DNA from 2 places in the Undibacterium sp. WLHG33 genome. Region 2 is predicted to be linked to the other one. Evidence: riboswitches for the same ligand, from Rfam matches in the RefSeq annotation. Region 2 holds a riboswitch; the other holds the start of a gene.

Region 1 (3,419 bases), 670 kb from region 2:
TGCTGGTTTACATACTTCTGCCAGCGCGGAAGTCCGCATGCGTTTGCAGAGCGCATTTGGTTCTGCGTATTACATCACAGGTAATTTTGCCGCTTCATTGCAGCATTATCTCGAAGCACTGCGACTGACCGATGAGCTGACAACGCGCAAAGTCGAAAACCGCATGTACAAGTTGGACGCCATCGCCAAGCTGTACACCAATATGAAAGATCCTGAAAAGGCGCTGGCAACGATCGATGAAGCTTTTTCTTTGTCGCCTTTGTCGCATTCCCCGAAGACAGCGGCATCGCTGAATATCAGTCAGGGCATTGCCTTATCGGCGCTGCATAGAAACGAGGAAGCCGGCGAGGCGTATAAGCGCGCTCTGAAACTTGCGACCGAAGCCGGATTAGCCTCTATGGCGGTGACTAGCCTGATCAACATCAGTGACCATTATCTGATCATGAATCAGTACAAGCAGGCGGAAAATTACGCAAGGCAGGCATTGAAACAGGCGGAAGTGCTGAAGGATAAACAATCGATTGCTGTTGCCCGCGTGAATATAGGGTTTGCGCTGGCGGGGCAGGGTAAGATTTCTCAGGGTGTTGAACTGATTAATGAAGTGGTGCAGTACTTTCTTGACGCTGACCAGAAGCCGGATGCTGAAGCCGTGCTTGGCGAGCAGGCAGCAATGTACGAGCGTGCCGGTATGTTTAAAGAAGCCCTGCAGACCGTACGCCATCAGCAAAAACTCAGCAATGAATTATTCCGCTCAGACAGAGCCAAGGCTGTCGCCGCTTTGCAGGAACAGTTCCACGCACAACAAAGACAAAAACAGATTGAATTGCTGGCAAAAGAAAATGACCTGAAGGACGCGGATATCCGTAATCATCGTCAGCAGCAGATCATTACGATACTGGCAGCGATTCTCACGGTGCTGGTGGGGGCGTTTCTTTTCCTGCTGTATCGCCGCGTCAAGCGGATTAATCTGCAACTGCGTGAAGCAAATTCGCAGCTGGAATTTCATGCGGTGCGTGATCCTCTCACCGGTCTGTACAACCGGCGCTCTTTCCTCGACATGATGAAGACAAGGATTGCTCAGGCCGAAGCAGAGCGGCGTGACGCGCAGGAAAATAATCCTGATTGCCTGATCCTGCTGGATATCGACCATTTCAAGCAGATTAACGATGGACTGGGTCATGCCATCGGTGATGCCGTACTGATGGAAGTTGCACATCGCCTGCGCAAAGCGGTACGTGATAGTGATATGGTGCTGCGCTGGGGCGGAGAGGAATTTCTGGTGTTCTCGCCGAAATCGTCGCCGTTCCAGAGTGCGGGTCTGGTCGAGCGCTTGCTGCAAGCCGTGGGAACAGAACCCGTCATGGCAGGTGACAAGGAAATACAAGTGACGGTGACTGCGGGCTTTATTTCTCTGCCATTTTCTGATGTACCGGAGTCGGTTTTCGGCTGGGAAAAAGTGCTGCAGATTGCCGATATGGCGCTGTATCTTGGAAAGGCAAATGGCCGTAACCGTGCTTACGGTATTTCGCACTTGCTGGTGCCGTCTGATCGCGCGTTGCCTGTTCTGGAAACCGATCTCTCGACTGCAGTTGCGAACGGTATGGTGGAGCTGATCGAAGTTTCTGGTCCGCCCAAACTCGATTTATCCGTCAGTAAAGCAGCAGAGTCGCATACAGGCATGCAGTGATACGGGTGTATCTGATCATCGTGAGTCAGCCCAAAAAAGAACACTGCTGCTCAGCCTCTATTTATCCACTATTAAACCGTTACCAACCTTAATGAAGCCGCTATAATGGCGGTCTTCCGTAAAAAACAGCAGCACCGTTTTTGCCCGGAAAAAATGCTAGGGGTCCTGTCCGCACTTGTGCGATGACGGGTGAGAAATACCCTCGAACCTGATCTGGATAATGCCAGCGAAGGGAAGCTGCTAAAGAACGCCAACGTCGTTTCGCGACGACTGCCACCTCTTTACAAACTCCTTTGCTGGCTCCTGCCAACACGCAAAGGAGCCAAAATGAATGCCAACCCACAATTTCTGTCCGTCACCGCGACAGTCGATGAGGCCGCGATACAGCCGCTGCCGAATTCCTGCAAAATCTATGTACAGGGCAGCCGCCCGGATATCCGCGTGCCCATGCGCGAAATCAGCCAGTCTGATACGCCAGCGATGTTCGGTTCTGAAAAAAATCCGCCGATTTATGTCTACGATACATCGGGCCCGTACACCGATCCTGACGTCAACATCGATATCCGTTCCGGTCTGCCATCGGTGCGCGGTCGCTGGATTGCAGAGCGAAACGATACGGAAGAACTGGCAGGCCCGACGTCTGAATATGGCATCGCGCGGCTGAATGATCCCAAACTGGCGGAACTGCGTTTCAATCTGAAACGCAAACCACGTCGCGCGCTGGCAGGTAAAAACGTGACGCAGATGCACTATGCACGGCAAGGCATCATCACGCCGGAAATGGAATACATCGCGATTCGCGAAAACCTGCAACGCAAAGCATATCTCGAGCAATTAAAAGTATCCGGCCCGATGGGAAATAAACTCGCAGAGTTGATGGGACGCCAGCATCCGGGGCAGTCTTTCGGCGCATCGATTCCGGACGAGATCACGCCGGAATTCGTGCGTTCAGAAGTCGCACGCGGTCGTGCGATTATTCCTGCGAATATCAATCATCCGGAAGTTGAACCGATGATCATCGGTCGTAATTTTCTGGTGAAAATTAACGCGAATATCGGTAACTCTGCAGTGACTTCATCGATAGGTGAAGAAGTCGAAAAAATGACCTGGGCGATACGCTGGGGCGGCGACAACGTGATGGATCTGTCAACAGGCAAACACATACACGAAACCCGCGAATGGATTATCCGTAATTCGCCAGTCCCTATCGGTACCGTGCCTATTTATCAGGCGTTGGAAAAAGTGAATGGCAAAGCGGAAGACCTGACCTGGGAGATTTTCCGTGACACGCTGATTGAGCAAGCCGAGCAGGGCGTCGATTACTTCACGATCCACGCAGGAGTGCGTTTGCAATATGTGCCGCTGACGGCGAAGCGCATGACCGGCATCGTTTCACGTGGTGGTTCTATCATGGCGAAATGGTGTCTGGCGCATCATAAAGAAAGCTTTCTGTACGAGCATTTTGAGGACATCTGCGAGATCATGAAGGCCTACGACGTTTCCTTCTCTTTAGGTGACGGTTTGCGTCCGGGGTCGATTTACGATGCAAATGATGAAGCGCAACTCGGTGAATTAAAAACGCTGGGTGAACTGACGCAAATCGCCTGGAAACATGATGTACAGGTCATGATAGAAGGGCCGGGTCATGTGCCTATGCATCTGATCAAAGAAAATATGGATCTGCAATTAGAGCAATGCTACGAAGCGCCGTTCTACACACTGGGACCATTGA
Region 2 (3,419 bases):
GGTGCCAACGAAGTCGTAAATGTAATCGCCAAAATAATCTTTACGGCGCGAAGTCGATAAACCCGCTGCGAATGCATGAGCAAAGACGCCGGTACTAAATTTACCGCTGAGCAGTGCCTGCGTGCCGGTCATCGATTTCGACTCATTCAGGCTGCGATAGTCATACACATCGTAATCGCCGTTCGCGCAGTAACCGGGAAACAGATTGGTAGAACTGCAGCCATACGGAAATGCGGTGTAATCGTCACGTTTGAATTCATGCTGATTGGCGGCAAAGCTGGCGTTCCAGTCAGCGTTAATTTTGTATTCAAAACGCAGGCCCACATTGGTGTTGCGGGTATCGACCGGTTTTGCCCACGGCTGTTGATTCAGCATCATATCGGCGCTGATATTGCGCGGCAGATCGGTGCCATTCGTGAGCTGGAAGCCCGGCACGGAGAGCTGTGATTTGTGCTGGTAATCGAGATCGAGTTGCAGTAAAGCCTGCGACGACAAATGCCAGTCGAACGCACCGGAAATGAACTGACGCTCACCATTCGCTCCTTTGACATACGAGCGCAGGCGTTCGCCGGCGGCATTGATGCGATAACCGAACTGACGGTCGGCGCTCATACCGCCCAGATCGGCACTGCCATACAAGGTGCCGCGTTCAGAGATTTCCGTGGTAATGCTGCGCAGCGCGGAAGCAGTCGGGCGCTTGGTCACGTAATTAATGATGCCGCCCGGCGTGGCAAAGCCAGACTGAAATCCGGAAATACCTTTGAGGATTTCAACGCGTTCTTTATTTTCCAAAGGGATCGAGGCATCGCCCGGAATCGCAAAACCATCTTTGCGATAGCTGCTGGAATTATCCAGCGCAAAACCGCGAATCGAGAATTGCTCGGCATAGCCGACAGCGTTATAGGCATCATTCACACTGGCATCAAATTTCATCGCATCGGTGGTCTGGCGTATGCGCAAATCCTGCATTTGCAGCGTTGTCCATGCGGTGACCGAAAACGGCGTCTCGATCAGTGCGGTATCCAGAAAACCGGCGGCTTTGGTGCGCTCGGCTTTGGCATCGCTGAGGCGGTTGCCGCTGACGACGACTTCCGGTAATTCTTTTTCAGTCGATTGCGCGTGCGCCGTGTTCCATGCGAATGTCTGAGCCACGGCAAGCGCGATCAGCGATAAGCGGCGTGGATGAAGATGATGTGCAGATGGTTTTTTCATGTTGTACTCTCGGTTGCGATGAAGTACAGCGCGGGAGTACACAAAAGGACGTGGCAGAGGCATGAACTTTGCGCTTCCCTTCGCTGGCATTATCCAGATCAGGTATAAGGGACTCTCTCACCCGGAAATAAAATTCCCAGGACCCCTAGCGAAGGCGCTACTTTAACATGAATCGTTTTGCACCATAAAAAAAAGCACACCAGGTGTGCTTTTTTGCCTCAAATATACCGGGGGGAGTATCTTAAAACCCCCAGCAAATACGCTGAGATTTGATGCAAACAGGCTCATACTCCCTGTTTTTTTGCTCCCAAGCTGATCCACATGCCTTCCATCGAATACACCAGCAGCGCCGCCCAGATTGCGATAAAGCCGAGCAGTTTATGGTGATCAAACGCTTCGTGAAATACCCAGATGCCGAGTAAGAGTTGTACGCTGGGGGCGATGTATTGCAGCAGACCGAGTGTCGTCATCGGAATCCGGCGCGCACCGGCTGCAAACAGTAACAGCGGAATCGCCGTGATCGGGCCGCTGAGTGCGATCAGTATCTGCATGTGACTGTTTTGCGTCATAAACGCATTTTGCCCGTGCACAGTCAGCCAGGCCAGATAAGCGAAAGCGAATGGAAACAGTAAAATTGTTTCCAGCGACAAGCCTTCCAGCGCGCCCAGCGCCGAGGTTTTACGCAATAAACCGTAAGTGCCGAAGGTGATCGCCAGCGCTAAGGCGACCCAGGGCAGATGGCCGGTCTGCCAGGTCAGCCAGCCAACGCCGAGCGCGGCAAAGGCAACAGCCAGCCATTGACCGGGACGCAGCCTTTCCCGCAGCACTGCCGAGCCAATCAGAATATTCACCAGCGGCGTGATGAAATAACCCAGACTCGCATCCACCACATGACCATCGTTGACCGCCCAGATATAGATAAACCAGTTGCTCGACAAGAGCAGGGCGCTGAGCGTAAAACCGGCAATCACTTTCGGCTGACGAAAAGCCGCGCTCAGCCATGACCATTGCTGACGCCAGGCGAGCACGCCGGCTAAAAACAGCAGCGACCATAACATGCGATGGATCAAAATTTCTAAAGAGGGAATGCTTTGCAGTGCTTTGAAATACAGTGGAAACAGGCCCCAGACGATATAAGCCGAGCCTGCCAGGAAGATGCCTTTACGCATGTATCATATCCAGAAAAAAACCGCACAGCGGCTGAGCTAAGCATTATCCCCGCAAAGACGGAATCATGCTTGAGAGCAAATTATTTTTGCACACCGACAGAGTACATCGGCTGTCAGCTCGCAGACAAACTTGCCTTCGCAACGTCTTATTTTTCTCTGGCTGCGGCAATGTGTTTGCAGAGTGCCTCGGTACCATCGAGTATGCGCGGCCCGGCGCGGTTCAGCCAGTCGCCATTGACGGCGTACAGATGATTTTTCTTTGCTGCAGTCAGCACAGAAAACTGCCGCCATTCATTCAGGCTGTCGGTGTTGCTGCCACCGGTGATGATCGCGTCCGGGTTTGCTGCCAGCAAAGCTTCCACTGACACGGTGGGACTGATTTCTTTCAGCGCACCAAAAACGTTTTTGCCGCCGCATAAGCGTATAGCTGCCGAGACCATGTGCGTATCATTCAGCGTCATCAGCGGCTTGCGGTTGACCTGATAAAAAACACTGACAGGTTTCTCGCGAGCGCTCTGATATTGTTTCTGAAGGTTGGCGAGCCGCAAACGGAATTGCTCCGCGGCCGCTTTGCCTGCTGCAGGCGTGCCAGCCAGTATCGCCAGTCGTTCCAGCGAGGTGGCTACCATCTCATAATCGCGTGGCTCGCTTTCAAAAACGGTGATGTGATTGTCGCGCAATTTGTTGACCAGCAATTTACCGCTACCTGTGCCCCAGACGACAACGAGATCAGGTTTGAAGGCCAGCAGTTTTTCCAGGTCTAAGGCAAAGACATTGCCTACCGACGGTAATGCTTTTGCGGCCGCCGGAAAATCGCTGTAATCACTGACGGCAACGATGCTTTTTGCTGCGCCAGCTTCAAAAAATAATTCGGTCGCATGCGGCGCCAGACTGATGATTCTTTGCGCCGGTTTGCTGAGTGTGATCGTGCGATCAGCATCATCTTTGACACTGACCGCCGCCACACTGCTGGCGCTGACCAGCAGTGCAGGCAGTATGCAGACGCTGCCTATCAGCATGCGCAGCGATGTCATCAGA

Evidence for each region. A riboswitch is a leader RNA that binds a small molecule or an ion and turns the genes downstream of it on or off. The one in region 2 is predicted to bind thiamine pyrophosphate.
Region 1: linked by a shared signal. The riboswitch ahead of thiC (phosphomethylpyrimidine synthase ThiC) and the one ahead of ACOTSW_RS08710 (TonB-dependent siderophore receptor) in region 2 are both predicted to bind thiamine pyrophosphate.

Annotation. Positions count from the first base shown of each region.
Region 1 covers NZ_CP186697.1:1,228,824-1,232,242, reverse strand. The annotation lists gene ACOTSW_RS05595 (tetratricopeptide repeat-containing diguanylate cyclase) at 1-1,687, shown strand, start outside; TPP riboswitch at 1,836-1,939, shown strand; gene thiC (phosphomethylpyrimidine synthase ThiC) at 2,015-3,419, shown strand, end outside.
Region 2 covers NZ_CP186697.1:1,902,913-1,906,331, forward strand. The annotation lists gene ACOTSW_RS08710 (TonB-dependent siderophore receptor) at 1-1,212, opposite strand, end outside; TPP riboswitch at 1,271-1,369, opposite strand; gene rarD (EamA family transporter RarD) at 1,497-2,381, opposite strand; gene ACOTSW_RS08720 (cobalamin-binding protein) at 2,528-3,415, opposite strand; gene panC (pantoate--beta-alanine ligase) at 3,415-3,419, opposite strand, start outside.